2 regions of the Aeromicrobium duanguangcaii genome follow, and region 2 is predicted to be linked to the other one. Evidence: riboswitches for the same ligand, from Rfam matches in the RefSeq annotation. Region 2 holds a riboswitch; the other holds the start of a gene.
What was found. Region 2 has a riboswitch for thiamine pyrophosphate ahead of thiM (hydroxyethylthiazole kinase). Riboswitches for the same ligand answer to the same signal wherever they lie in the genome.
Positions count from the first base shown of each region.

Region 1: it holds a riboswitch for thiamine pyrophosphate, as region 2 does, so the genes downstream of both, NP095_RS14080 (ECF transporter S component) here and thiM (hydroxyethylthiazole kinase) in region 2, are expected to answer to the same signal.

Region 1 is NZ_CP101990.1:2,868,425-2,883,543, reverse strand. It holds gene NP095_RS14125 (hypothetical protein) at 1-504, shown strand, start outside; gene NP095_RS14120 (pseudouridine-5'-phosphate glycosidase) at 579-1,484, shown strand; gene NP095_RS14115 (carbohydrate kinase family protein) at 1,481-2,350, shown strand; gene NP095_RS14110 (ABC transporter ATP-binding protein) at 2,443-3,363, shown strand; gene NP095_RS14105 (ABC-2 transporter permease) at 3,360-4,154, shown strand; gene NP095_RS14100 (heterodisulfide reductase-related iron-sulfur binding cluster) at 4,222-7,347, opposite strand; gene NP095_RS14095 (MFS transporter) at 7,442-8,623, opposite strand; gene NP095_RS14090 (DUF4916 domain-containing protein) at 8,620-9,165, opposite strand; gene NP095_RS14085 (PT domain-containing protein) at 9,322-11,505, shown strand; TPP riboswitch at 11,582-11,691, shown strand; gene NP095_RS14080 (ECF transporter S component) at 11,681-12,274, shown strand; gene NP095_RS14075 (ABC transporter ATP-binding protein) at 12,271-13,620, shown strand; gene NP095_RS14070 (energy-coupling factor transporter transmembrane component T family protein) at 13,617-14,291, shown strand; gene NP095_RS14065 (DUF6801 domain-containing protein) at 14,413-15,119, shown strand, end outside.
Region 2 is NZ_CP101990.1:3,063,195-3,078,313, reverse strand. It holds gene NP095_RS14955 (PucR family transcriptional regulator) at 1-1,036, shown strand, start outside; gene NP095_RS14950 (GyrI-like domain-containing protein) at 1,052-1,669, shown strand; gene NP095_RS14945 (bifunctional hydroxymethylpyrimidine kinase/phosphomethylpyrimidine kinase) at 1,674-3,110, opposite strand; gene thiE (thiamine phosphate synthase) at 3,107-3,748, opposite strand; gene thiM (hydroxyethylthiazole kinase) at 3,745-4,536, opposite strand; TPP riboswitch at 4,526-4,622, opposite strand; gene NP095_RS14930 (inositol monophosphatase family protein) at 4,666-5,445, shown strand; gene NP095_RS14925 (NAD-dependent deacylase) at 5,442-6,128, shown strand; gene NP095_RS14920 (MOSC domain-containing protein) at 6,144-6,977, opposite strand; gene NP095_RS14915 (sensor histidine kinase) at 7,024-8,202, shown strand; gene NP095_RS14910 (helix-turn-helix domain-containing protein) at 8,199-8,855, shown strand; gene NP095_RS14905 (S9 family peptidase) at 8,856-10,823, opposite strand; gene NP095_RS14900 (SRPBCC family protein) at 10,820-11,293, opposite strand; gene NP095_RS14895 (uridine kinase family protein) at 11,334-11,906, shown strand; gene NP095_RS14890 (hypothetical protein) at 11,960-12,712, shown strand; gene NP095_RS14885 (amidase family protein) at 12,852-14,726, shown strand; gene NP095_RS14880 (cohesin domain-containing protein) at 14,723-15,119, shown strand, end outside.

The sequences.
Region 1 (15,119 bases), 190 kb from region 2:
GACCAGGTGGCCGTCCTGGCCGCAGCGGTGGGCGAACGCCGCACGACGGCCGCCCGGTTGCGTGGACGTCTCGACGCTCGCTCGCGGGTGGCGGACCGACGCCGGATCGAGCGGTTGCTCGCGGACATCGAGCTGGGCACCCACTCGGTGCTGGAGCACGGGTACCTCGTCCGCGTGGAGCGGCCGCACGGACTGCCGACGGGTGAGCGCCAGGCCCGGCACGCCTCCGGTGGCCAGATCCTCTATCGCGACCTGGAGGTCGTGGGTCGAGTCGTGATCGAGCTCGACGGCCGTCTGCACCACGACTCGCCCCGCGGTCGCGACCGGGACCTGGACCGCGATCTCGACGCTGCGCTGGCCGACCGCCAGACGATTCGCCTGGGGTGGGGGCAGGTCTTCGACCGTCCCTGCCGGACGGCAGCCGTACTGTCGGCGCTCTTCGCCTCCGCCGGGTGGAGGGGGACCGCGGTGCCGTGTGGACCCGCCTGTCCCGTCGGCTCCTGATCGGGGAGCGCTGAGGTCAGCACACGACTCGCGGACTCCCCGATCTCGACGTTCTCGGCGGCTAGAGTCGCGGGGTGAAGGTTCAGCCGTCCCCCGAAGTCGCCGCCGCGCTGTCCGAGGGGCGCGCCGTCGTCGCCCTCGAGTCCACGATCATCAGCCACGGTCTGCCGCGTCCGGACAACATCGCCGCGGCGCAGGAGTTCGAGGAGATTCTGCGGAGCCAGGGCGTCACGCCGGCCACGATCGCGGTGCTCGACGGTGAGCTGAAAGCCGGCCTGACCGCCGACGAGCTCGCCCGCATCGCCAACGAGGACATCCCCAAGCTCACGGTGCGCGACCTGCCCGTCGTGCTGGCCATGGCGGGCAGCGGCGCCACGACCGTCGCGGCGACCTCGTGGATCGCCGACCGTGCGGGCATCCGCGTCTTCGCCACCGGCGGCCTCGGCGGCGTGCACCGCGGCGCCTCGGAGACCTTCGACGAGTCCGCCGACCTGACGGTCCTGGGGCAGGTGCCGATCACGGTGGTCTCGGCGGGCGTGAAGTCGATCCTCGACATCCCCGCCACGCTCGAACGCCTCGAGACCCTGGGCGTCATCGTGCTCGGGTTCGGCACGAAGGACTTTCCGAGTTTCTGGCTCACGTCGTCGGGCCACGAGCTCGACTGGCGGGCAGAGGACGCGTTCGCCGTCGCCGCCGTCATGCGCAGCCGCGACAAGATGGGACTGACGTCGGGCATCGTCGTCGCCAACCCCCTGCCCGAGGAGAAGCAGCTCGACCCCGTCGTCCACGACGAGGCCCTCGAGCGGGCCTTGGCCGAGGCCGACGCGCAGGGGCTGTCGGGCAAGGAGGTCACGCCCTTCCTGCTGAAGCGGATCGTCGAGCTGACCGGCGGCGACAGCCTCGCGGTCAACCTCGACATCGCGCGCAACAACATCGCGGTCGCGGCACGCATCGCAAAGGCGGCGGTGGAGCAGTCGTGATCCTCGTGGTGGGCGACGTCGTGGACGACATCGGCGTCCTGCCCCTCGAACCCGTGGCGCCGCGCAGCGACACCCGCTCCCAGATCCGGATGACTCCCGGAGGGTCGGCGGCGAACACCGCCGCGTGGCTGGGCTTCCTCGGCACGGACACCCGCTTCTTCGGCAAGGTCGGCAACGACGGCATCGAGCGACATGGGGGAGCGCTGCGAGAGCACCAGGTCGACCCGCGCCTGGTCGCCGACCCGCTGCTGCCGACGGCCACCATCGTGCTGACCCTCGACGACGAGGCCGACCGCACGATGTACGTCGACCGCGCTGCCAATGGCACCCTCACGGTCGACGAGATCCCCGACGACCTCGTGGCGGACGTCGACTGGCTGCACCTCACCGGCTACACGTTCTTCGATCCGCAGACCCGCGACGCTGCCATCGAGCTGATCGCTCGCGCGAAGCAGCGGGGAGCCGGCGTCAGCGTCGATCCCAGCACGACGGCGTTCCTGCGCGAGGTCACGCCCGAGGCGTTCGTCGAGTGGACCAGCGGGGCCGACCTCGTGCTGCCGAACCTCGACGAGGCCCGCCTCCTGATCGGCGCGACCGGTCCGTTCGTGGACTTCGACGCCCTCACCCGGATGTACCCGCACGTGGTCGTCACGCTGGGCTCCATGGGCGCGGCCTACGTCGCCGGTGACGTCCGCGAGCAGGTCGCCTCGCCGCGCATCCAGGTGGTCGACACGACCGGTGCCGGCGACGCGTTCACGGCAGGCTTCCTCGCGTTCTGGGTGTCACAGCGCGATCCGCGGACCGCCCTGCAGGGCGGCATCGGCGCCGCCAGTCGCTGCGTCCAGCAGCGCGGCGCCCGACCCTGAGTCCCGACCGGGGTCGACCTCGGGGTCGGGTCCGGGCCGATCGGGGGAGTCGCCCGATGTGCTGAGAGTGCCCGCGGGCTGACGCTGAACGCATGATCGAAGCACACGCCCTGACGAAGCACTACGACGACGCCGTCGCCGTGGACGGGATCGACCTCATGGTCCGGCCGGGACACGTCACCGGCTTCCTCGGACCCAATGGCGCCGGGAAGTCCACCACGATGCGCATGGTCCTCGGCCTCGACCGTCCGACCTCCGGGACCGTCACGGTGAACGGCCGGTCCTACACCGAACTCGCCGCGCCGCTGAGGGAGGTCGGCGCCCTCCTCGAGGCGAACGCCCTGCACCCCGGGCGGTCGGCCCGTCAGCACCTGCGCCAGCTGGCCACCAGCAACCGGCTCCCGGCGTCGCGCGTCGACGAGGTCCTGGACCTGGTCGGACTGAGTGATGTCGCCCATCGCCGCGCCGGCACGTTCAGCCTCGGCATGGGCCAGCGACTCGGGATCGCCGGAGCCCTCATCGGTGACCCGGCCGTCGTGGTCCTGGACGAGCCGGTCAACGGCCTCGATCCCGAGGGCATCCGCTGGGTGCGATCCCTGGCCCGCCGGCTGGCAGACGAGGGCCGAACGGTCTTCATCTCCAGTCACCTCATGAGTGAGATGGCACTGATGGCCGATCACCTCGTGGTGGTCGGCCGCGGCCGGATCCTGGCCGACTGCTCGATGGAGCAGTTCATGCAGGACCACGCCACCTCGGCGGTCCGGGTGAGGACGCCGGACCCGGCGGCCGCGGCGCACGCGCTGCCGCGGGCCGAGCTCGAGCGCACGGGCGACGATCTCGTCGTGCGCGGGATGGCGGCGGCCGCGATCGGCGACGCCCTCTTCGACGCGGGCGTGCGGGTCCACGAGCTCGCGACCCAGCGGTCCTCGCTCGAGGACGCCTTCATGACCCTGACCGCCGACTCGGTGCAGTTCCAGACCGCCACCCAGACCCCAGAGGACGTGCCCGCATGACCACCCGGACCGCTCCCGCCACGGCGGGACCCACCTGGCTCGACACCGTTCGGGCGGAACGACAGAAGATGTTCAGCGTCCGATCCACGTGGTGGACCCTCGCCGCGATCGTGGTGCTGGGCGCCGGCCTCACGACGATCATCTGCGCGGCCAGCGCGGAGTGGCTCGCCAGCGGTGACGCCGACGAGGCCGTCGGCTCCTTCATCACCTGGGGCATGATGATCGCCCAGGTCGGCGCCGTGGCGCTGGGCGCTCTGATCATCACGACCGAGTACGGATCGGGCCAGATCCGGTCGACGTTCGCGGCGACGCCGTTCCGCGGCCGGGTGCTGGCGGCCAAGGCGCTCGTCGTGACGGCGGTGCTCTTCGTGGTCGGCACCGTCACGGCGCTGCTCGGCTACGCCGGCGGGAACTGGTTCCTCGACCGCGAGGGCATCGGGCTGGCGCTCGAGGGGGATGTCCTGCGCTCGATGTACGGATCCGGGCTGTACCTGGCCGGGCTGGGGCTCATGTCCCTGGGCGTGGGTTTCATCCTGCGGCACACCGCCGGGGTGATCTCCCTGATGCTGGCGCTGGTGTTCGTCGTCTCCGGCATGGCGCCGCTGATCCCCGGCACGGTGGGGGACTGGATCGAGAAGCTCGTGCCCGGCAGCGCGGGCGCCTCGATCGCCACTCCGGTGACCTTCGACCCGAACCTGCTCGAGCCGTGGGTGGGCTACGGAGTCTTCCTGGCGGAGGTCGCCGCGGTGCTGGCCATCGCCTGGGTCCTGGTGAAGCGCCGCGACGCCTGACCCGGGACAGAAAGAACGCCGCGCCGGCACCCTCGGGGGGTGCCGGCGCGGCGCCGGGTGAGGACCGTCAGGCCTTCGTGTCGTCGTCCTCGTCGTTCGACGCGTCCGTCGCCGATCCGCTCAGGTCCTGACCCGAGGGGTTCGCGTCGCTCAGCGGCGCGGCATCCTCGGAGACCGGATCGGGCGCCGGGGCATCCTCGACCGGGGTGATGGCCGCCAGCTCCTCCTCTTCGGAGGTGGGCTCGGCGTGCTTCTCGGCCGGGATCTCGGGACGGGGGTCGTCGTAGACGACGCCCTCCGCATCGGGGTTCGTGACGTCGCCGCTCTCCGGGTGCGGCTCGGGCTTCGGCTCGTCCTCGATGGCCGTGTGGTGCTTGGGCTCGTCCTCGATCGAGTCGAGCAACGACGGCTGCTCGGGCTCGGTCGCGGGCGCGGCCTCGGTCTTCGGCTCGGGGTCGGGCGTCGACTCAGCCGCCGGCTTCGCGTCCGCCTCGGGCGTCGGCTCCTCGGTGGGCTCGGCCTCGGCCTTCACGGCGTCGGCGTCGGGCTGACCCAGACCTTCCTGCTTCTCGGTCTGCGCCGGTCCCTGCTCGTCCGTCGAGTCGAACTCCGGCTGCGACACCGCGTTGTCGACGGCCTCGGGCTCGGGGTCGGACTGGGCCGGCTCGTCCTCGGGCTCGGTGGCCACGGAGACGGGCTTGGTGCCCTCGGCATCGGCAGCGCCCTCGGGCGTCGCGTCGCCGGACTCGAAGATGCCGCCCGCGGTGCCCTTGTCGTCGACCGCGATGTTGTGCTTCGCGGCCACCTCGGCGTCGGCCTCGCGGCTGGCGCTGTCGGGATCGTCCAGGTCGTCGCCGCCGTCGGCGTCGCCGGACTCGTGGGCGTCGGCTGCGGCGCCCACCTCCTCGGTGTCGGTCAGGGTGCCGGCGTCGGCCTTCGCCTCCGGGCCGGGCTCGGCGTCCTCGGGCTCGTCACCGGCGTGCGACTCCTCGGCCGCGATGATCAGGGCCTCGGCCTCGGCCACCACGTCCTCCTCGGAACGCTTGACGGCCTCCAGCAGCAGCTGCGCGACGTCGAGCACCTCGACGTTCACCAGCGACTCGTCGTCTGCCTGCTTGGCGGTGAGGCCGTCGGCCAGCATGACGCGGCAGAACGGGCAGCCCACGGCGATCTTGTCCGCGCCCGTGCCGATGGCCTCTTCGGTGCGGTTGATGTTGATGCGGGAGCCGATCTTCTCCTCCATCCACATGCGGGCGCCGCCGGCGCCACAGCAGAAGGAGGTCTCCTTGCTCCGGTCCATCTCGACGTAGTCCGCACCGGTGGCGCCGATCAGCTCGCGCGGCGGCGAGTAGACCTGGTTGTGGCGGCCCAGGAAGCACGGGTCGTGATAGGTGACCTTGGCGGCGGGAGCGGCGGGCGCGACCGGCTTGAGCTTCTTCTCGCGCACGAGGCGGTTGAGCAGCTGCGTGTGGTGCACGACCTCGAGCTCGATGCCGAGCTCCTTGTACTCGTTCTTCAGCGTGTTGAAGCAGTGCGCGCAGGTCGAGACGACCTTCTTGACCTTCGTCTCCTGGAAGGTCGCGACGTTCTCCATCGCGAGCTGCTTGAAGACGATCTCGTTGCCCGCGCGGCGAGCGGAGTCGCCCGAGCAGGTCTCGCCGTCACCGAGGACGGCGAAGGTGACGCCCGCGATGTCGAGCAGCTCGGCGACCGCCTGCGTGGTCTTCTTCGCGCGGTCCTCGAACGCACCGGCGCAGCCGACCCAGAACAGCCACTCGACCTCGTCGAGGGACTCGACGTCGACGCCGACCTGCTTGACCTCGAAGTCGAGATCCTCGGCCCACTTCATGCGGTCGCGCGGGTTCATGCCCCACGGGTTCCCCTTGCGCTCCAGGCCCTTGAAGATGTTGTTGAGCTCGGTGGGGAAGTTCGACTCGACGAGCACCTGGTAGCGGCGCATGTTGTCGATGTGGTCGACGTGCTCGATGTCGACCGGGCACTGCTGGACGCAGGCGCCGCAGTTGGTGCACGACCACAGGACGTCGGGATCGATGACGCCGAAGAGGTCCTCGCTGCCGATGAGCGGACGCTCGAGCTCGCGCTGCTGCTCCTCGGTGAGCGTCTCGGGATCGGCGCCCAGCAGGGGGACCTTGGCGTAGGCGTGCTCGCGCAGGCCCATCATCAGCAGCTTGGGCGACAGCGGCTTCTCGGTGTTCCACGCGGGGCACTGGCTCTGGCAGCGACCGCACTCGGTGCAGGTGGAGAAGTCCAGGATGCTCTTCCAGGAGAAGTCCTCGACCTTGCCGACGCCGAGCTTCTCGAACTCCTCCTCCTCCATGTCCTCCATGGTCTCGAGGTCGAGCGGCTTGCCGCCGACGTAGAGGGGGACGAGGGCGCCCAGCGCGGTGGAGCCGTCGGCCTCGCGCTTGAAGTAGATGTTGAACCAGGCCAGGAAGCGGTGCCAGGCGACGCCCATCGTGAGGTTCTTGCCGATGACCATCAGCCAGACGGTGGCCGAGACGACCTTGACCACGGCGATGATCGAGATGGCGGCCTCGAGACCGGTGACGGACATGCCCGACCACAGGGTCTCGCCGATCCAGCCCGTCAGGGGGAAGTGGAAGGCGCTGGCATGGCTGTCGCCCTCGATCTTCATCAGCTGGTACTCGGCGCCGCGGATGAGGATGCCGGCGCCGCACTCGAGCGCGACCATGGCCTCGACGAAGTACGCCTGGCCGAAGCGCGAGCCGAAGAAGCGGCTCTTGCGGCCGAGGTTGCGCGGGTGGTTGCGCTGGCGGATCACGATGAGGGCCGCGATGCCGATCAGGCCGAGCCAGGCGATGGCCTCGCTGACCCACTCGAAGAGGAAGAAGTGGCCGATCAGCGGCAGCACCAGGTGCGGGTTCCACACCTGCAGGTACGCGGTGGCGACCGCGGTGCTGAGGATCAGGAAGCTGAAGAAGACCGCCCAGTGCAGGATGCCCACCCAGTGCCACTGGAGCATGCGGGTGTGACCGAGAGTCTCGATCAGCATGTTCTTCGTGCGGCTCTTCGGGTTGTCGGTGCGTCCGTACGCAGGCGTGCCGGCGCGGATGACTCCGAGCATCCGCTTGATGCCGGGTGCCAGGTAGTACACCGCCAACGCCGTCGAGACCACAGTGATCACGCCGGCGATGATGTTGATCGGTTCCATGCCGATTCCTCTCGCGGTTCAAGCAGTTTGTGCTGACCCTAATGTGCCGCGATCAGCGTTGCTGAGTTAGGCCTGCCAAAGCCCTGCCCAGATGTTACCTGCGAGTAGCAACCGGTACGAGCGCGACCGCCACGAGCGGGAAGACCGCGGTGCCGGCGAACGCCCAGCCGTACCCCGCGTGCTGGATGACCGCGCCCACGACCGGAGGGACGGCGGCGGCGGTGAGGTACTGGCCGGTGTTCTGGATCCCGAAGGCGCGTCCGGACCAGCGGGGGCCGGCGATCTCGGCGACGGCGGTGAACGCGAGGCCGTTGGGCGCGACGGTGACGACGGCCGCGAGGACCATGACGGCGATGGCCAGGGGAGTGGCGTCGAAGAGCGCGAGAGCGACCATCGAGACGGTCGCGGCCGCCGCGACCCGGCGCATCGGCCCGAGACGGTCGCCGACCCGGTCGGACCACCAGCCGGCGCCGATGCGCCCGGCCGCGCCCAGCAGCTGCGAACCGGCGTAGAGCGCTCCCGCGGCGGCGGCGCTCCAGCCGTGCCGGTCGATCAGCCACAGCAGCATGAAGCTCCAGACGACGTACTGGGGAATCACCAGCAGGGCCGAGGCACTGTGGATGCGCACCAGTCGCACGTCGCCGCGGTACGGGTTCGCCGCCGCGTCCGCGCCGGAGCTCGCGGGACGGGGCGGGTCGACGACCGTCAGCCCGACGAAGACGGTGGTGAGGACGGCCAGGCCCACACACAGGCCCACGACCGAGGCCACGCCGCGCTCGTCCACCCAGGCCGGGACGACGAGGGCGGCCAGCCCGACTCCCAGGGGCAGGCCGGTCTGGCGGATGCCCATGGCCAGCCCTCGCCGGTGCGCCGGGAACCAGCCGACGACGAGACGTCCGCTGGCGGAGTTGGAGCTGCTCGCTCCCACGCCGCACAGCGCGAACCCGGCAGCGAGCACCACGGTGTCGTCGGAGCGGGCGCCGGCCAGGGCGAGAGCGCTGCCGGCCACGAGGATCACGAGGCCGGCGGTCAGGGAGATGCGCTCGCCCACGCGATCGACGACCGCTCCCCAGGCCACGAGGGTCAGGAGCGTGCCGACGGTCGGCGCGGCGGCGAGTCCGCCGCTCGCGACGAGCGACAAGCCTTGGTCGAGGTGGAGGTACGGGATCAGCAGCAGGGGCGCGGAGACGATCGCGGTGGCCGTCACCTGAGCGGCCATCGCGGCCACGAGCATCAGCCAGGGACTGGGCTGGCGCGCGGGTGCCCGTCGGGTCACGCCAAGGCGCCGAGGTGCGCCATCGCCTGCTGCAGCAGGATTCCGCGACCACCCTCGAGCTCGTCGAGGATCGCGGGGGACAGCGCCTCCTGCGGCGTCAGCCAGCTCAGCTCGAGAGCATCCTGGCGAGGATCGCACTCGCCGGTGACGGCGACGACGTAGGCCAGCGCGACCGCGTGCTGACGGGCGTCGTGCAACGGGGTGATCCCGGGCAGCGGGAAGTACTCGGCCACGGTGAACGGGACGATGTTCGCCGGCAGCTGGGGGAACGCCGTGGGGCCGAGGTCCTTCTCGAGGTTGCGCATGAGCGCCGAGCGGATGGGCTCGCCGTGGAGCACCCGGCCCGACACGAACGACCGGGCCAGCGTCCCCGTGGTGGCCGAGCCACGCAGCAGGATGCCGACCTGCTCGACCTGGCCGAGGCTGTCGAGGCGGACGGGAACGGCCTCGACGTACAGGATCGGGACGCGGGAGCGGGTCTCCTCCAGCTGGAATTCCGAGAGCCAGCCGGGGTTCGGGTCAGGGGTGCGCACGGAGGGCATGGGCCCCATTGTGGTCGATCCATGGACAACGGCAGGGCGAGACGGGTCCGGACAACGGTTGTCACTGCCAGTTACAGCGCTTATGGTGAGGTGGATCACACGCCGTAGTTCGGCCTCGTCCTCTGTCGCGCAGGCCGCCGATGAGGGGATTCATCTGTGACATTGCTCCAACCGTCCCGCCGCGTCAGCGCCGCTGCCGCCGCCTTCGCCGTGGCACTCGCCGGCGCCGTCGGCGTGGGTGTCTTCAGTCCCGCCAGCGCCGACACCCCGCTCGACAAGAGCTTCGACTACATGTGTGTCGTCAAGGCCGGTGGCCTCAACCTCGGCAACCGTCCCGTGGGCGTGCGCGCCCAGACGACGGTGCCCGAGACCGTCAGCCCCGGTGACACGATCGCGCCGACCCCGGTCACCATCACCCTCGCGATGCCCGAGATCCTGCGTTCTTCGACGGCGGACCTCGTGGGTGGCGTCGCGGCCAGCGGTGGGTCGACCGACTCGGTCGTGACTCTCACGACCGGCGGCCAGAGCACCTCCGTGGCGATCCCCAACCTCTCCTCGCCGCGGCGCGACATCCCGCAGGAAGTGGATGCGCCCTGGACGATCCCCGCAGCCGGCACCGTGCCCGAGATCACCGTGCCCGACTACGCGGTGGACAAGGTCGACATCGGCCTGCCGGCGGCGTTCAACGTCGTCGCGACGATCTACACGGCTGCTCCCGCGCCCGATGACCAGGTACCCGCGACCCTCGCCTGCACCGCGGTCGCCAACCAGGACCTGACGCTGGGTTCGATCGGCGTCACGCCGGTTGAGGAGCCGACGACGGAGCCGACGACGGAGCCGACGACGGAGCCGACGACGGAGCCGACGACGGAGCCGACGACGGAGCCCACGACGGAGCCGACGACGGAGCCGACCACGGAGCCGACGACGGAGCCCACGACGGAGCCGACCACGGAGCCGACCACGGAGCCGACGACGGAGCCGACGACGGAGCCGACGACGGAGCCGACGACGGAGCCGACCACGGAGCCGACGACCGAGCCGACCACGGAGCCGACCACGGAGCCGACGACCGAGCCGACCACGGAGCCGACGACCGAGCCGACCACCGAGCCGACCACGGAGCCGACGACCGAGCCGACCACCGAGCCGACAACGGAGCCGACGACGGAGCCGACCACCGAGCCGACCACGGAGCCGACTGACCCGCCGCCCGCCGATCCGGTGGACCTGTCCAAGAGCTTCAACTACGAGTGCAAGGTGACGGCCGGCGGCCTCAACCTCGGCAACCACCAGTTGGGTGTCCTGGCCGAGACGACCGTGCCGGGGTCGGTGCGTCCGGGCGAGGTCATCTCCTCGCGCCCGGTCGGCATCACGCTGACGATGCCCGAGCAGCTGCGCGGGTCCACGGTGGACCTGCTCGGTGGCGTCGCGGCCGAGGGCGCCTCGACGGACTCGTCCATCACGCTCACCACGGGCGGCCAGACGTCGACCGTGGTGATCCCGCGACTGGCAGCGCCGCGCACCGCCATCCCGCAGACGGCCGGTGCGCCGTGGCTGATTCCCGCGTCCGGCACGGTCCCGGCGATCACCACGCCCGCCTCGGCGTCCGGCACGGTCCAGCTGGGCATGCCCCAGGCCTTCACGGTCCAGGCGACGATCTTCCCCGCGGAGGGCGAGAACATCTCCTCGGAGCTGACCTGCACCGGACCGGCGGACCTCGACCTCGGCAGCATCCCGGTCAACGGTGACCCGGTCACCGACCCGACGAGCCAGCCGACCTCGGAGCCCACGTCCGAGCCGACCAGCGAGCCGACCTCGGAGCCGACCTCGGAGCCGACCAGCGAGCCGACGTCCGAGCCGACCAGCGAGCCGACCTCGGAGCCGACCAGCGAGCCGACGGACGGAACCGGGAGCCAGGAGCCGGAGCTCATCAGCTCCGACGTCGTCTCGCCCGGTGACGTGCTCACCTTCTCCTTCGGGCAGAACTGGGTGGGTCGCAAGATCGCGTTCGAGCTGCACTCGGACCCGATCGCCATGGGCACGCGGACCGTGGACGTCTCGGGCCATGCGTCCGTGCGCGTTCCCGAGAACGCACCGCTCGGCCAGCACACGGTCGAGCTGGTGAACAACGACCGCACCATCGCCTCCGTGCCGATCGAGATCGTCGCGGCCGATGCGGGCGGCGAGGACGACTGGTCCAACGACGACGCGTACGACGACTCCGGCTGGCTCGCCTCGACCGGCGGCCCGAGTGCCGGTCTGGCCGCCCTCGGCGGGGCGTTGGTCCTCGCCGGCGCGGGTGTCGTGCTGATGCGCCGCAGGGCACGTCGGGACTGAGTCCGTAGGACCGAGGCGGGGGCGGATCTTCGGATCCGCCCCCGCTGACGTCTGCGCCCGGAACGGTTAGGCTGGCCGCACACGACAGGGGAGCGCCATGCAGAGGGCGCTGAGAGTGCGGAACAGCCGCAGACCCTTGAACCTGCTCCGGTTAGCACCGGCGAAGGGAGTCACGATGACATCTGCCATCCGTTCCACCTCCATCCGATACCGGACCCTCGACCTCGTCACGATCGCCATGCTCGGCGTCGCGTTCGGGGTCGTCTTCTGGGGATGGGGCAAGTTCTACGACGTGATCGACCTGGGGGCGGCGGTGGGCTTCAAGCCCGCGGCGGGCCTGCTCGCCGGGATGTGGCTGATCGCCGGAGTGGTGGGCGGGCTCGTCGTCCGCCGGCCCGGCGCGGCCTTCGCCACCGAGATGGTGGCCGCCATGGTCTCGATGTTCGTGCTGGGCGGCACCGCCTGGGGCGGCACCGTGCTGCTGTCTGGCATCGTCCAGGGGCTGGGCGCCGAGCTGATCTTCGCGCTGTTCCTCTACCGGCGGTTCGACGTGGTGGCCGCCATGCTCGCCGGTGCTCTCGCGGCCGTCTTCGCCTGTTTCTACGAGTGGTATTACTACTGGCCGGACTGGGACCTGCAGTGGCGGCTGGCCTACCTCGGCTTTTTCACCGTCTCCGGCATCGTGATCGCAGGGCTCGGCGGTTGGTTGCTGGTCCGCCGGCTGGCACAGGCGGGAGCGCTCGACTCGTTCCCTGCCGGCCGGCCGTGACGATCGCGTTCCGCGACTACTCCTGGACGCCGCTGCACGCGCCTCGGCCGATGATCGACCGGCTCGACCTGGTTGTCGAACCGGGCGAGCGGGTCCTGCTGGTGGGGCCGAGCGGCTCGGGCAAGTCCACCGCGCTGCATGCGGCGGCCGGAGCACTGGGCGCGACGCTCGTCGGCGAGTCCAGCGGTTCGGTCGAGGTCTCGGGCCGCATCGGCATGGTCACCCAGAACCCGTCCTCGTCGATCGTCGCGGACCGGATCGGGCGGGACGTCGCCTTCGGGCCCGAGAACCTGGGGCTGCCGCGCGACGAGATCTGGCGGCGGGTCCGGTCGGCCCTCGAGTCGGTGGGCCTGCACCACGAGCTGGATCGGTTCACCCACGCGCTCTCGGGCGGTGAGCGTCATCGCCTGGCCCTGGCGGGGGCGCTGGCGACCCGCCCCGACGTGCTGTTGCTGGACGAGCCGACGTCGATGCTCGACCCGGACCTCGCGGCGGAGGTGAGGGACTCGGTGCTGCGCGTCGTCGGCGACCGGACCCTGGTCGTCGTCGAGCACCGCTTCGAGCCCTGGCTCGACCACGTCGATCGGGTGGTCGTGCTCGAGGCCGGCCGGATCATCCTCGACGGCACGGTGGCGGAGTTCCTGGGCGCGGCCGTGCCGGACGCACTGTGGATGCCCGGGCGTCCCGCGCCGGTGCCGGCGACGATCCCGGCGGAGCTGGTCCGGCCGGTCGCGGAGGCGACGGTCGAGATTCGTGACCTCGTGATCGATCAGGTCACCCGCACGCTGCGCGGCACGGAGCGCACGCGCGCGGTCGACGCGATGACGCTGACCCTCTCGCCGGGCACGACCACGGCCCTCGTCGGGCCCAGCGGCGCCGGCAAGTCCAGCGCGCTGCTGGGCCTGGGCGGACTGCTGAAGCCGGTCTCGGGGCAGTGGACCGGGCCGGACGAGATGGGCTGGTGCCCGCAGGACCCCGAGGTCGGCTTCGTCGCACGATCGGTGCGCCTGGAGCTGGAGGCCACGCCTCGTGCGCTCGACCGCCCGGTCGACGTGGACGCGCTGCTCGAGGTGATCGGCCTGGCCGGTCGCGGGGACGATCATCCGTACCGGCTCTCCGGAGGCGAGCAGCGTCGGCTCGCGCTCGCCGCAGCGGTGGCACACCGGCCCGGCCTGGTGCTCGCGGATGAGCCCACGGTCGGGCAGGACCGAGTCACCTGGGCCGTCGTCGCCGGCTGGCTGGACACCGCCGCCGGGTGCGGCGCGACGGTGGCGGTGTCGACCCACGACGCCGATCTGCCGCGCGATCGCGACATCGTCCTCAAGGGCGGGGCGGTCGTCGGATGACCGGGCTGATCACGCGCTTCAACCCGGTCGTGCTGGTGGCGATCGCGCTCACGGCGGCGCTGGGGTCCCCGGCGATCCGGACGATGCCCGTCGCCCTGGTGTGCGTCGCGGTGTATGTCGTGACGTTGACGCTGCTCGTGCCGTCGTGGCGCTACCCGGCGCTGTGCCTGGCGCTCGTCGCGCTGCCCATCGCCAGCATCATGTGGTCCACCTGGCTCCTGGGCGGACGTGACCTCGAGGTCGCGGTGGTCGCGGGCCTGCGCACCTTCGTGATGACGTGGCCCGGGGCGGTGGCGGTCGGCTACGTCGATGTCGCGCGCCTGGGCGACTATCTCGCCCAGACGCTGAGGGTGCCGGGCCGGTTCGCGGCCGCGCTCTCGGCGGCGCTGCAGCGGGTCACCGGGGTCTGGCAGACCTGGCACGAGCTCGAGCGGGTGCGGCGATCGCGCGGCCTGCCGCGCCGGCCGGGCGCCATGGCGTTCACCCTGCTCGTGCACACCATGCGCGAGGCGACCGGCACGTCGATCGCGATGGACGCCCGAGGTTTCGCGTCCGCGGGTCGACGGACCTGGGCCGAACCCGCGGTGTGGACGCGGCTCGACGTCGCGGTGCTCGCGGCAGCGGTGGCCCTGGGCGCGCTTCCCGTGGCACTTCGCCTCATCGGCACCTGAGGTCACACCTCGGCACAGTGGCTTGCGTCACAATGCAACTTGGGGTTACAGTCGGTCGACGTTACCTGGCTCACAGTCGAGATCGCCGGGTGGCGACTTTGTTCTGGAGCGAGGAGACCCGATGCGCACGAGCGCCTCAGCAGTACGTGGCGGACTTCGGTTCACCATCGCCGCCGGCGTGGTCGCCGCGGGCCTGGTGCAGTTGGCACCCGCAGCCACCGCGGCCGACGCCAAGGTCGAGCGGGTCGGGTACACCTGCAAGGCCGAGAACGCCGTCATCAACACCTCGCTGCAGGGCCCCCAGCAGTTCTACGTCACCGCCGAGACCACGCTGCCCGAGAGCGTGCAGCCCGGTCAGACCGTCGCGGCCACGAAGGCCAAGCTGACGCTGTTCCTCCCGCCCAAGCTGGTCAACCGGCTGTACGGCCCGATGAAGGTCCGCCAGGTCAAGGGCGGCTCCGTCTCCGACACGATCCTGCAGGCCGTGGCGCCCGGCGTCGGCCTCGTCGAGACGCGCAACGAGCCGGTCCGCAACCTCCTGGTCAAGAACTGGGTGGACCTCAAGCCCGACCAGGAGGTCGCGATCGTCGCCGAGGGCGACGTCAGCGCCGTGCCCGTGCCCCAGGTCGACGGTGGCAACGGCCTGATCTACGTCCAGATGCCCCCGTCGTTCGTGCTGAACTCCGAGATGACCCCGCCGGTCATCGACGCGATCGACAAGGCCGACCTCAACTGCATCCGCGACAAGAGCGACGCCGCCTCGCGTGTGATCGGCACCATCAAGATCGGCGCCGGCTGCAGCGAGGCCGAGTGCCCGCTGCCGGCCGC
Region 2 (15,119 bases):
CCGCTCGATCATCGTGTGGACGCTGCACCGCGTGCTGGAGCTGTGGGCTGAGGACGGGACGCTGACCGAGGAGGACATCGCGCTGTTCCGTGGCGTCGGCGCGGTCCGGGCGCGCGACGGCCGGCCGCTGTCGGCGGTGCTGCGGGCCTACCGGGTCGCCGCCGGAGAGTTCCTGGACCAGATGTCGGACCGCTTCCGCGGCGCGCTGGCCGCCGAGGACGTGACGTCCCTCGTGCGGGTCTGGTTCGCGGTCCTCGACGAGCTCTCCGAGGCGATCTACGACGGGTACGAGGTCACGGGCCGGTCGCTGGGCGCCGACCGCGAGAGCTCGCTGCGCGACCTGCTCACCGACCTGCTGCTGGGCCGCCAGAGCCACGCGGGATCCCTGGCCGCGCGACTGCGCGAGCTCGACGCGCAGCTGCCGACGACCTTCGACCTCGTCGTCGTCGGGCCGTCGCGGGTGGTCGATGCCGAGCGCGCCGCGGCGCTGGTCGAACGGGCCCTGGAGGAACGCGACGACGCCCCGACGACGGTGGCGTCGATCCACACGGTCCAGGACGGGGCCGGTGTCGTGCTGCTGCGATCGGTCGACACAGCGCGCCTGGCCGAGGTCGTCGAGGAACACGGTCTGCACGCGGTGCGCCATGGCCGGGTGACCGCCCGGACGGCGCCCCGGGCGTACCGGCTCGCGGTCACGGCGCTGCGTGCGGCGCCTGATCTGGCCTGGTCCCAGCGCGGTGTGCTCGACGACGGCGACCTGGAGGTCCTCGCGCTGGTCGCGGGGCACGGGGACGCCGACCCGGTTCGCGCCGCGGAGGCCGTGCTCGGGTCGCTGACCGAGGACACCGAGGCGTTGACCACGCTCTGGGCAGTCCTCGAGGCAGACGGGGCCGCACCCGCCGCGGCCCGGCTGCACGTGCACCCGCAGACCGTGCGCTACCGGATGCGTCGCGTCGCATCGCTCACCGGCCGCGATCCGCGGTTACCGTGGGATCGCTACGTCCTGCAGACCGCGCTGCTGGCCGCACCACGCTGAGCCCCGGGGGTCGCCGTGAAGTTCGACGTCAAGAAGCAGATCCCGACGTACACCGCGCCGCGCGGCCGGTTCGAGGTCGTCACCGTGCCCCCGATGACCTACCTGATGGTCGACGGGGAGGGCGACCCCAACCGCGCGCCGCGCTACCAGGACGCGCTCGGCACGCTGTATCCCACGGCGTACGCGTTGAAGTTCCTCAGCAAGACCGAGCTGGACCGCGACTACGTCGTGCCGCCGCTCGAAGGGCTGTGGTGGTCCGACGACTTCGCCACGTTCACCAGCCAGCGGGACAAGTCCCGCTGGTCCTGGACGATGATGATCCTGGTGCCGGACTGGATCACCGACTACCACCTGGACCGGGCCCGCTCGAGCGTGACGGCGAAGGGTGGCGCCCCGTTGCTCGACGAGATGCGGCTCGAGTCGCTCGACGAGGGACGTTGCGTCCAGACGCTCCACGTCGGCTCGTACGACGACGAGGGCCCCGTGCTGGCGGCCATGCACGACGAGTTCATCCCTGCGCACGGACTGCGGATGACCGGCCGCCATCACGAGATCTACCTCGGTGACCCCCGGCGGACGGCCCCCGAGCGGCTGCGCACGATCCTGCGCCAGCCCGTCGAGGCGGCGCGATGAACCGTCACGGCGCCTCGAAGAACGCCAGCTCGTGGCGCATCGAGGCCGCGAACGCCGCGGTCATGGCGTTGCGCCCGTCTGATGACGCCGCCTCGGCCACGCGGTCGACGATGCTTCGCGCGGTCTCCGCTGCGTCGAGGAACGCCGGGTCGGCGTAGGTCCGCAGCCAGGCGCCGTAGGGGTGCGCCGGCCGGTCCTGCGCCACCAGTCGCCGACCCAGATCGGCGTAGAGCCAGGAGCAGGGCAGCAGTGCGGCGATGAGGACCTCGTAACCGTGGCGGTGCGCGGCGTGCAGGTGGTCGAGGTAGGCCCGGGTGGCGGGTGCAGCTGCCGGCATCCCGGCGACCCACGCCCGGTGCAGCCGCATCTCCTCCTCCTGCGCCGCGACGCTGCCGCGGGCCCAGAAGGCCTGCTCCTCCGGCGCGCCGGCCAGTGCGGCGGCCCGGGCGAGGAGCTCGGCGTACTCGCCCAGATAGACGGCGTCCTGGGCCAGGTACCAGGCGAACCGCTCGGGTTCGAGGGTGCCGTCGCCCAGCCTGCGCACGAACTCGCAGGCGTCGACGCGGTCTCGCACGGGCGCGCTGTCGTCCCAGGCGCGGCCGGTCCACGTGGGGCTGCCGACGTCAGCGCGCAGGTGCGGCACGTGCTCACGCAGGTGGTGGAAGTGGTCGATCGGGCCGTTGCCACGTCCGACCTCGAGTGCGGCGCCGTGCTCGATCGCGCCGGTCAACCACTCCTTGGCATGACCGAGCGCGTCGAACCACGAGAATCCGGACGCCCTCAGCGTCGCCATGGCCGACGACAGCGAGCACCCCGTGCCATGGGTGGTCGTGGTGATGACCCGGCGCCCCTCGACCGGCCGGACCGCCTCCGCGGTCACGACGGCGTCGGCCGACGTCGCGCCAGCCAGGTGTCCGCCCTTGAGCAGCACCACCGTGTCGGTCGCGGCGGCGAGTGCCTGCGCCTGGTCGACGGCAGCGGCCCAGGTCGTCGCCTCCGGCTGACCGGCCAGCACCGCCAGCTCGGGCAGGTTCGGCGTGACCAGGTCGACCCGCGCGCACAACCGCCGGATCGCCGCCTCGGCCGCGGCGTCCAGCAGCCGGTCGCCGCTCGTGGCCACCATGACCGGATCGAGCACGACCACCGGCGGCCGCACGCGCTCCAACCAGGCCACGACGATGTCGATGAGGGGCGTCGAGTGCAGCATCCCCAGCTTCACCGCGTCGATCACGACGTCGTCGGAGACGGCGTCGAGCTGCTCGGCCAGGAAGGCGGGCGGCGGGACGTGGACCGACCGCACGCCCTCGGTGTTCTGGGCGACCAGGGCGGTCACGACGGCCATGCCGTACCCGCCGAAGGCCCCGATCGTCTTGAGGTCCGCCTGGATTCCCGCGCCACCGCTCGGGTCCGTGCCGGCGATGCTCAGCACGCGCGGCGTCATCGGGCACCCCCGGCCGCCGCGACGAGGTCCGCCGCGGCCCGCCCCGGATCGGCAGCCTCTGAGATTGCGGAGACGACGGCCACGCCGTGCGCGCCGGCGGCCATGAGCCCCGGGACGTCCGCCAGCCGCACGCCGCCGATCGCGATGCACGGCAACGGGGCCGCGTGCGCGAACGCGCCGAAACCGTCGACGCCCAGGACGGGCGGGCCATCCGCCTTCGAGGTGGTGGGGTGGACGAGGCCGACCCCGAGGTAGTCGACGGTGCCCGGCGGCAGGACGTGAGCGGCCTGCAGGTGCTCCGGCGCGTGCGCCGTCCACCCCACGGTGGCGTCCGGTCCGAGCAGGGTCCGCGCCACGACCGGGTCGAGGTCGTCCTGGCCCAGGTGGACGCCGTCGACCCGCACGCCGACGTGCCGCGCGGCCAGCGCCACGTCCACCCGGTCGTTGACCAGGACCAGCGCCCGCCCCGCCACGGCGGCGCTGATCGCCGCGACGAGGTCCGTGAACTCCCGCGCGGTGGCGTGCTTGGCCCGGACCTGGACCGCTGCGACCCCGGCGCCCGCCGCGGCGGCGACGACCGCGAGCAGCCGGTCGCGCCCCAGGCGCTCGTCGGTGACCAGGTGCAGCCCGGCGGTCACGCCAGGCTCGAGACGCGGTCGCGCACGTCCTCGGGACCGATCGCCGCGAGGGCGTCGAGGAAGGCCACGGCGAACGAGCCCGGGCCTGAGCAGCCGGCCGCCGCGCGCTCGGCCGCCACCGCATGCACGACGGAGGCGCTCACGGCCGCCGACAGCGGGTCGCACACGCCGAGGAAGGCGGCCATCGTGGCGCCCAGCGAGCAGCCGCCGCCGGTCACGAGCGTCAGGAGCCGGTCGCCACCGGCGATCCGGACCACCCGGGTGCCGTCGGTGATGACGTCGACCTCTCCCGAGACCGCGACGACGGTGCCGTGCTCGCGGGCGATCTGTCCGGCCGCCTCCAGCGCGTCCTCGGAGCCGGCGACGGAGTCGACCCCGCGCCCGCCGGTGCCGGCCCCCGCCAGCGCGATGATCTCCGAGGCGTTGCCGCGCACGATCGCCGGCCGGGCCCGGACCAGCTCGGCGGCCATGGCCGTGCGCACCGGCAGGGTCCCGATCGCGACCGGGTCGAGCACCCAGCGGTCGGTGGCGGCCACGGCGACGCGCGCGGCATCGGCCTGCTGGGCGTTCGGCGTGCCGAGGTTGACCAGCACGCCGTCGGCGATGCCCGCGAAGATCCCCGCCTCCTCGGGCAGGTCGACCATGGCGGGCGCCGCGCCCACGGCGAGCAGGGCGTTGGCGGTGAAGTTCGTGACGACGCTGTTGGTGATGCACTGCACCAGCGGGGTCGCGGCGCGCAGGCGCGTCAGCGCTTCGTCGGTGGGGACGGGAATGGACAGGACGGTCATGGGACATCCCTTCGCGAGTGCGAACTCGAGCAGGTTCGACGGGTCTGATCTCAGCCCGCTCGGTACGGGCACCCCGTGTCTGTCACCACTGTAGATCCGTTCGCAGGGTCCGCCTCTTACGGTTGAGGCATGAACGTGACCCCGGACGACGTGACCCTGGCGACCGAGCTGGTCGTCGAGGCGGCCGCCCTCGCCGCCCGCATCCGGGCCGAGGACGACCTGCAGACCCGCTCGAAGACCAGCGTCTCCGACATCGTGACCGCTGCCGACTACGCCGCCGAGGCGCGCATCGTCGAGCACCTCGACCGCGAGCGCCCCGAGGACGGGCTGCTCGGCGAGGAGGGCACCTCGCGCGAGGGCACCTCGGGCCGACGCTGGGTCATCGATCCGGTCGACGGCACCTACAACTTCGCCTCGGGCTTCGACTACTGGTGCTCGGCCATCGCCCTGGCCGACGGAGACCGGCCGCTGCTGGGCGCCGTCGCGCACCACGCCACCGGCACGGTCGTGGTGGGCGGGCCCGGCGTGCCCACGACCATCAACGGACGGCCGGTGTCGCCCATCGAGGACGCCGCGGTGTCCCAGTTGGGCGTCGCGACCTACGCGCATCCGGCGTTCATCGTCGACCATCCCGGCTTCGCCGCCTGGCGCCGTGCCGCGGCGCTGCCGGCGACCATCCGGATGCTCGGGTCGGGCTCCATGGATCTCGTCGGTGTGGCCACCGGCCGCCTCGGCTGCTGGTTCCAGCACAGCACGCCCGACTGGGACTGGCTGCCCGGAACCGCGCTGGTCCTGGGGGCCGGCGGCGTCACCGAGCGGGTCGAGGTCGACGGCCTCGTGTGGTCGGTCGCGGGTCCGCCGACCGGCGTCGGCCAGATCGTCGACGCGTTGCAGGGAGATGCCGCATGAAGCTCGTCGTGCTGACCGGTGCGGGGATCTCGGCCGAGAGCGGCTTGGCCACCTTCCGTGACGCCGATGGGCTCTGGGAGGGCCACCGGCCCGAGGACGTCGCCACACCCGAGGCGTTCGCGTACAACAGGGCGCTGGTCCAGCGGTTCTACGACGAGCGCCGCGCCGCCCTGGAGCGCGTGCACCCGAACGCCGCGCACCACGCCCTGGTCGAGCTCGAGAAGGAGTTCGGCGACGACATGCTGCTGGTGACGCAGAACGTCGACGACCTGCACGAGCGCGCCGGATCTCGGCGGCTGCTGCACATGCACGGCAGCCTGCGCCACGTCCGCTGCGAGGAGTGTGAGCACCGGTTCGAGCACGACGGGCCGCTCGAGCTCGAGCCCGAGTGCCCCGAGTGCGACACCGCCGCGCTGCGACCCGACATCGTGTGGTTCGGCGAGTTCCCGCACGGCATGGACGACATCCACGAGGCGCTGACCGAGGTCGACGTCTTCGCCGCGATCGGCACGTCGGGCGTCGTCTACCCGGCCGCGGGCTTCGTCGACTACGCGCACGCCTCCGGCGCGCACACCTTCGAGCTGAACCTGGCGCCGACGGGCGGCGGCTTCCACACCACGTTCGCCGGTCCCGCGACCGACGTGGTGCCGCGCTGGGTCGACCACCTGCTCGGGCGGGACTGACCCCGCCTCCGGCGACTACGCGCCGAGTGGTCCGCCGCCGGGCTCGGCCGCCTCGAGCACCTCGACCTCGTCGCCGACGCGGGCCGTGACGCCCGCGACGTCGGGGATCAGGTTGACGCCGAACCAGACCGCGCCGGAGAACCGGCGGATCCGGGCCAGGGTGCGGATCGGCTCCTTGCCGCGCGCGACCTCGCCGGAGTCCTGGGCCTCGAGCGTGGTGATGACGCAGCGTGCGCAGCCCTTGACGGCGCGGAAGGTGGCGTCGCCGACCCGGATGCGCCGCCAGTCGTCCTCGGTCCAGGCGGCCTCGCCGTCGATCACGAGGTTCGGGCGGAACCGGCTCATCGGCACGGGGTCGCCGCCGTCGGCCTCGATCGCCTGGTTGAGCGCGGTGAGGGACGTCTGCGTCGTGACGAGCAGCGGGTACCCGTCGGCGAGGCTGACCCGGTCGTCCGGCTCCGAGCGCGCGGGGTTCACGGCCCGACGGGTGGGGTCGTCCAAGTGCACGAGGCGCACGTCGCGGCCCAACAACTCGGTCAGCCACGTGGTGGCGTCGGTGGCCTCGGCGGCCGTGATGAGCGAGCTCCAGATCCGCACGGGGACCTGATGGGCCGGATCGGGATCGGGCACGTCGAGCGTGGCCCGGCCCGGGGCGCTGAGCCGGATTCCCGCACCGGTCAGCCGCGCGTCGATGGTCAGCAGCCGGCGCTCCTCGCGAGCCGTGAGGAAGGTGCCCTCGGCGTCGACGACCATCCAGCGCCGGTCGCCGGCGAGTCCCCACGGATCGACCGTCGCCTCGTCGAGGTCCTCGATGGACCCGGACTTCAGGGGATGGCGATGCAGGGACATCAGGTGCACCGGCTCAGGGTAACGACGGTCTGGAACGATGTTCGGCGTGACCACCGTGACGAGTGAGGCTGAGTTGGGCGCGTCGGCGCGTCGAGCCGAGCGGGGAATCGCGTTGGTCGTCCCGGCGATGCGCGCCGTGGTGCTGTTCCAGATCATCCTGAGCATCGCGTCCGGCGCGCAGCTGGCCGAGCACCGCGAGGTCTACGTCGCACTCGGCCTGCTGGTCTCAGCCACCTCGGTCCTGTTGATCGCCCAGTGTCTGTCGAACGGCTCGGTGCGCCCCGGCTGGTGGCACGGACCGGACATCGTGCTGGCCTGGGTGGCCGTCCCGGCGATGGTCCTGCTGCTGCCGTCCAGCCACGTCGTCGGCACGTGGGAGTCGTGGGCCTCGGGCTTCGCGATCAACGTGGGCGCGCTGGCCTCGACGTGGCTCCGGCCGGCCCTGGCCGTGGCCCACGGCTTCGGCCTCGGCGCCTGGTACCTGTCCTGGATGATCACGGCGGACACGGCGTCGTGGGAGACGAACGTCAACAACGCCCTGACGATCCCGGGCTACGCGCTCGTCGTGGCGCTCATGGTCCACTACCTGCGCTCGCTCGCCGCCGACGCCGACCAGTCGCGTGAGGACGCCGTGGCGGCCACGCGCGCGCTCGAGCTCGAGCGCTACCAGATGACGGTGCACGACGCCTCGAGCATCCTGCGCCTGCTGTCCGACGAGGACACCCCGGCCGAGGTGCTGCCGGGCCTGCGGCTGCAGGCGCACCGCGAGGCGAACCGCCTGCGCAACTACCTCGCTGCCGAGCCGTCGCCCGAACACGCGGACCGCGCGCGCACCGTCGCCACGATGCTGGCGGTGGCGCTCGAGGGGTTCGACGACCTGCCGCTCGAGCTCGCCGTCGACCTCGGCGGTCACGCGCGGCTCAGTGAGCCGGTCTGGCACGCCACGAGCCGTGCCGTCGCGACGGTGCTGCACAACGTGCGGCTGCACGCCCGCGCCCATCAGGTCGTCGTGCACGCGGACTGCGAGGACGACCGGTGGGAGGTCGTGGTGTCCGACGACGGCGTCGGCTTCGACCAGGCCAGTCAGCCGATGGGCTTCGGGCTGAACACCCAGGTCGGCCACGCGCTGCGCGAGGTGGGAGTAGACGCACAGGTGCGTTCCGCGCCGGGCCGCGGCACCTCCGTGACGCTCGTGGGACCCGTCCACCGCCAGGAGGAGCCGTGACCGATCGCCCCCGCGTCGTCGTGATCGACGACAGCACCGTCATCCGGGGCGGCTTCGCGACCGTCCACCCCGAGGTCGAGGTCGTCGCGACGTACGCCAGCGTCGAGCAGTTCGAGGCGGCGCCCGTCGCGTGCGATGTCGTCGTTCTCGACCTGCTGCTGCGGGGCCCGCAGGGTGCGGGCACCGGGACGAAGCAGGGGCGTGCGGCCATCCGCGCCATCCGCGCCAGGGGGCTGCCGGTGTGCCTCTACACCGACGAGCGGCGCGCGATCGTCCTCGCGCTGTGCCTGCGGGCGGGTGCCCACGGCGTCGTGCACAAGTCCGACCAGCCGGCCGTCACCGTCGGCGCGATCGAGGACGTGCGGGCCGGGAACGTCGTGGTGACCCAGTCCCTCGTGGGGCTGACCGAGCTGTTGGACCGCCGCGGCGCGCCGCTCGACCTGAGCCCGCGTCAGCGCCAGGTCATCTCGGGCCGTGCCCGCGGACGGCACTGGGCCGACATCGCCGGCGAGCTCTACATCACCGAGGACACGGCGCGCGAGCACTACCGGGCGGCGTGCGCCAAGCTGCGCTCGTACCTGCGACACACCAGCCCGGGCGACATCGAGCGCGCGGTCGGACTGGCGCCGGGCGACGTCCTCGACGAGCCCTGATCACCCCGCGTCCGGGCGGAGGTTCTCGATCTCCAGGACCGGGATCCGCTCGTCCGCCGGCAGCGCGAACCCGAGGACCTGCGCGTAGAAGGAGAGCTCGGCCTCGAGCGAGTCCTTGATGTTCTCGGCTTGGCGGAAGCCGTGCTGCTCGCCGTCGTACAGGCGGTACGCGACCGGGAGTCCCTTGCGGCGCAACGCCTCGACGATCGCCTCGGACTGCGCCGGCGGCACCACGGCGTCCTCGGAACCCTGCAGCACCACGAGGGGAGAGGTCAGCGAGTCGAGGTGGGTGAGCGGCGATCGCTCGACATAGGTCTCGCGGCCCTCGGGGTAGGGCGCGATGAGGCCGTCGAGATAACGGGACTCGAACTTGTGGGTCTCCTGCGCCAGTGCCTCGGCGTCGGCGACACCGAAGTAGTCGGCTCCGGCAGCGAACACGTCCGACGTCGCGAGCGCCATGAGGACGGTGAACCCGCCGGCCGACCCGCCGCGGATCACGGCGCGCGCGGGGTCGATGCGGCCCTGCTCGCCGAGCCAGCGCACCACGGCGACGCAGTCGCCGACGTCCAGCACGCCCCACTGCCCCTGCAGGCGGTCGCGGTAGGCACGCCCGTAGCCCGTCGACCCGCTGTAGTCGACGTCCACGACGGCGAAGCCGCGCGTCGTCCAGAACTGCCGGGCGAGGGAGAGCGTCGAGGTGGCGTTGCCGGTGGGACCGCCGTGGATCATCACGATCAGCGGGGGCAGCTCGCCGTCGAGCGGCCGCGACTCCGGATTCCGGGGCGGGTAGAAGTGAGCGTAGGTCGGGCGGCCGTCGCCGCCCGGGAACTCGATGTGCTCGGGCTCGGAGATCCACTCCGGGCCCAGATCGACGTCGCGCACCGCGCTCAGCGTCTGGACCGGGCCGACCAGCTCGCCCCGCTCATCCAGCTCGAACCGCAGCACCGCCGGCTCCTGCTGCGGCGAGGACCCGATCAGCACGACGGTGCTGCCCGCCGCGGCGAGGTCGTCCACGCTCGTGACGTCCACCGCGAGGGTGCGCGTGCTGCCGTCGGTGTCCAGCAGGACGAGGGAGTCACGACCGCGGTGCGACACGGCCAGGACGACGCTGCCGTCGGCGAGGAACGCGTAGCGCCGAGGCCCGAAGACCCAGTGCGGTGCGCCGACGTCGCCCGGAGCATGGAACATCCGATCGACGCCGCCGTCCGGTGTCCAGCGGTACAGCGACCACCAGTCGTCGCGGTCGGAGCAGAACCAGAGCGATCCGTCCGCGGCCCACGAGGGCTGGCAGATCCCCTCGGGCGCGTCCGCGTCACCGCCGGCGACCCGGATCACGCCACTGGAGTCCCGCACCCGCAGCCGCGTGTCGTCCCACGGCATGTTCGGGTGGTCCCACTCGAGCCAGGCGAGGGCGGAGCCGTCGGGCGACCAGCGCGGGTCGGAGACGAAGTCCGGGCCCGAGACGACGACGTCCGCCACGCCGGTGGAGTCCAGGACGACGATCTCGTTGACCACGTCGACGGCCCCGCGCGAGCCCGGCGGGTGGGTCTCGCGGACGACGGCGACCCGGCCGCTGCGGGGGTCGACGTCGCCGTCGGCCCAGCGCACCGAGCCGCCCTCCGGAGCCGGCGGGGTGATCGACACGGGCGAGGCGCCCGGGTCCACGCGGCGCAGGCGCTGGTCGGACCACTCGGCGTACCAGAGGGTGCCGGCGCGCACCCACCACGCGCCGCCGCCGTACTCATGGACTTGGGTGCGCGCGTTCGCGCCCTCCGGCAGCAGGTCGGTGGGGGTTCCTCCGGGCTCGAGACGGACGATCTGGGTCCGGCCGCCCTCGTGCGGACGCTGCTCGGACCAGAGCACGGCGTCGCCGTCGAGGGCGACGGCTCCCAGCCGGCCGGACTGCTGCACGACGAGGTCGGCCGTGACCGGCGTGGGCCACGACCCGCACGGGCGGGAGGTGCTCATCGGACGACGAGCCGCTCGATGTTCTCGAACGCCTGACGGGCGTACCCGCGCCACATCCGGCCGAAGAGCGGCATCGCCAGCGAGCCCAGGCGCCCGGCCGGGTGGACCGTCCACGTCCAGGCGATGCGCACGCCGGTGCCGACCGGCTCGAAGGTCCAGGCGCCGTCGAGTGAGGTGACGAGCGGCTTCATCGGGCCGGTGATGCCCTCGATCCGGTAGGTGAACCGGGAGGGCGACTCGACGGCGGTGAGCTCCTCGCGCATCGTGCCTCCGTCGGCCAGCTGGATCGTGCGGGTCTGGCCCGGCGTCGTCCAGGGCCCGGCCTGGTCACGGACCGCCGCGATCGGCGGGATCGCGCCGTAGCGCCGACTGAACAGCGCCGGCAGCTCGAGTGGCAGGAGCGCGTCGAAGGCGGCATCCACCGCCAGGGGATAGGTACGGCTGTAGCGGAGCACCACGTCGTCGGTCATGCCCCTGACCGTAGGCCGACGACGCCTACGATGACCAGCGATGGATCTCCAGGAGCTCGCCGGACTCGTGACCGGCCGACGCGCGGCGGCCGGTCGGTCGGTCGTGGTCGGCATCTCCGGCTACGGCGGCTCGGGCAAGTCCACGCTGGCGCGAGCCCTCGTCGAGGCGTTGCCCGACGCCGTGCGGATGCGCGGTGACGACTTCCTCGACCCGGTCCGCGTGCACGCGCGGTCGGACGACTGGGCCGGCGTCGAGCGCGACCGGCTCGCCACCGAGGTGCTGCACCCGTTCCGCGAGCAACGGCCCGGCGAGTTCCGGCGGTACGACTGGGACCTGGGCCGGTTCCGCGAGCCGGAGCCCGTGCCGCGGGCCGACGTGCTGGTGCTCGACCTGATCGGCCTGTTCCATCCCGAGACCCTGCCGCTGCTCGACCTCACGGTGTGGTGCGACCTCGACCTCGCCACCGCGGTGCAGCGGGGCATGGAGCGGGATCGGCGGGCGGGCAACGATCACGACCGGGTGTGGAACGAGGTCTGGGCGCCGAACGAGCGAGCCTTCGCGGCCGCCTTCGCCCCGCGCGACGCCGCGGACGTCCGCTTCCCGACGGGCTGAGCCCGGCCGGCGACGCCATGCGGGGCCCCGCCGGCCCGCCTAGCGTGGTGGGCATGAACCCCACCGCCGAGCGCACCGACCGCCGACTCGGGTGGGTCCTGCTCGCCGCCGCCGTCCTGCAGGCCGCGGCGCCGATCGTGCAGAGCCTGTCCGACGTCTCGCAGCCCTCCGACGGCAGCAAGGACCTGCTGATCACGCCCGCGGGCTGGGCGTTCTCGATCTGGAGTCTGATCTACCTGCTGGCGATCGTGCACGCCGTGGTCACGATCTGGCGCGGCGACGGCACCGGCAGCACCCGGTTCGTCGTCGACCTCATCGCGCTCTACGTCGGTGCCGCGGTCTGGATCGCGGTGTCGGCCGCCGGCATCAGCTGGGCGACGTTCCTCGTGCTCGTGCTGATGACGGGGTTCGCGATCGACGCGGCCCGGATCGCGGCCCAGGCCCCCGGGACCGATCCGGGCTGGATCGGGCACCTCGCGCGCGCCACCAGCGGGATCTACGCCGGCTGGGTCACCGTGGCGGTCTTCCTGAACTTCGCCACCGGCGTCGTCGAGCTGGATCTCGTCTCGCCCGAGCGGGAGAGCTGGCAGATCACGGTGCTGGCCGGGGCGGCGATCTTCGCGCTCGGCGTCAACCTGCTGATGCCGCGCAGTCCGGGCTACGCCGCGGCCACGATCTGGGCCCAGATCGGCGTCATCGCAGCCGTGGCCGGCGAGTCCACGTGGGCGCTGGGGGTGGCGATCGCGGCGATCGTGCTGCTGCTCGCACAGACCGCGTGGCAGTGGCGCCGCGTCGTCACCGACTGACCGAAGCGGGGCGCCCGTTGCGATTTCGTCATCTGGGCGACGCACAGTTGTTGGTCTCAACACTCACACGTAACGCATACGCAACATCTCGTTCCTAGCGTGACGACGTCGGGGGATCGGACGTCGAGAGGAACACACGGTGAGACGCACACCCACCCGGGCCGGGGCGGCATTGTCGCTGGCCTGCATGGCCGGCGCAGTCCTGATCGCGGCCGGACCGCCCGCCTCCAGCGCCGAGGGAACGACCGACGCCGGGTCCTACCTGGCGCCCTTCAACACCACCGGTGACCTCACCGGCGACGACGCCATCACGCAGGCGGACGTCGACCTGCTGGCGGGCCACGTCGGCGCCACGTCGACGGACGCCGCCTGGAAGACCGTCGCCGCCGCGGACCTGGACGACGACGGCACGATCACCGTCACCGACGTCGCCGCTCTGTCGCAGAAGATGATCTACGACGACGGGCCGTTCGAGCTGGTCGAGGCCTCCGTCCTGGACATGCAGGCCGCGATGAACGCCGGCGTCACCAGCTCGGTCGCGCTGACGCAGCAGTACCTCGATCGGATCAAGGCGTACGACACCGCGACGATCGACACCGCCGAACGCGGCCGACCGCTGAACTCGATCATCTCCACGAACCCCGAGGCGCTGAAGCTGGCCGCGGCGGCCGACGAGGAGCGCAAGGACAAGGGCATGACCAGCGTGCTGCTGGGCATCCCGGTCCTGCTCAAGGACAACTACGACACGAAGGACATGCCGACCACCGCCGGCTGCGCGTGCTGGGAGGAGAACCAGACCGACGACGACGCCGAGATGGTCGAGGGACTGCGCTCGCAGGGCGCGGTCGTGATGGCCAAGGCCAGCCTCGACGAGTTCGCCTACGGGTTCTCGTCGCAGTTCTCGGCCTTCCAGGGCATGACCGAGGACCGGCAGAACGCGACGTCGATCGCGAGTCCCTACAACACGAGCAAGACGGCCGGTGGCTCGTCGGGCGGCACGGGCGCGTCGATCTCGGCGAATCTCGCGGCCCTGGGCTTCGGCACCGACACGGGCGGCTCCATCCGCGTCCCGTCGAGCTACAACCAGCTCGTCGGCGTGCGGCCGACCGTGGGTCTCGCCTCACGTGACGGCATCGTGCCGCTGGCCCTGTCGCAGGACACCGGCGGCCCGATGACGCGCTCGGTCGCCGACGCCGCCATCGCGCTCGACGCCGTCGTCGGCGTGGACGCGAACGACGTGGCCACCGAGCGGCAGCGCGGCAAGGTGCCCAACTCGTACACGAAGTACCTCGATCCGCAGGCTCTCGCGGGCAAGAAGATCGGCTACTTCGCGCAGATGATCCCGTCGCCCACGGCGACCAACGCGGCCCAGGCCGCCGCCGGTCGCCGCTTCGAGCAGGCGAAGGCCGACCTCGAGGCCCAGGGCGCCACCGTCGTCCCGGTCGAGATGACCCCCGACGAGGCCACCGCCTTCACCCGGGTCCTCAATGAGGGCTCGGGAAGCACCAACGAGTTCAAGCACGACCTCGACGAGTACATGGCGACGCACCTGTCGCCCGCGGTCGAGGCGAACACGCTCCAGGGCATCATCGACAGCGGCAAGTTCACGCCGGCGTACCGCTCGACGTACGTCTCGCGCGACAAGATCACCGAGGAGACCTACCAGGCGTGGGCCGGTCCTGACGGAACGCACACGCGGCAGCTCGCGCTGGGCCACGAGCAGGTGACGGGTCTGCTGGACGCGCAGGAGATCGACGCGGTCGTCTACCCCTCCGGCACGCCGTTCGGCACGTTCAGCACGAACATGCGGCTCAGCCCCAACACGGGCATGCCGGCGGTGACGGTGCCGATGGGCGCTGACGCCACCGACCCGAGCGCGGGCATGAACCTGGAGTTCTTGGGCCGTCAGTTCGACGAGGGCCCGCTGCTGGGCCTGGCCTACGCCTACGAGCAGGCCACCGGCCACCGCACGACGCCCACCCTGTTCGGCCCCCTCCCGCAGGAGGCGCCGTGAACCGCGACCAGACGATCCGAGGACGACAGACGATGACGAAGAAGACGATGTGGCGCGGTGGGGTCGCGGTGCTCTCGGGCGCCCTGTTCGCCGGGGCGCTGGCGATGTCGCCGGCACAGGCCGAGGCGGCCTCGTTCGCGGTGCGCACCTCGGCCTCGACCGTGGGCGTCGGTGACCAGGTCACGGTCACCCTCGCGGCGCGACACGTGCAGGACGTCTACGCCTACGAGCTCGCGCTCGACTACGACGAGTCGGTCCTGGCGTACGTGCCCGGCAGCGCCTCGACGGACGTGACCGGCTCGACGTACGCGTCGGTGGTGGACGGCGACCTCACGGTCCTGCACACCAAGCTGGGCACCTCGCCGGCGGCCAACGGTGACGTCACCCTGGTGA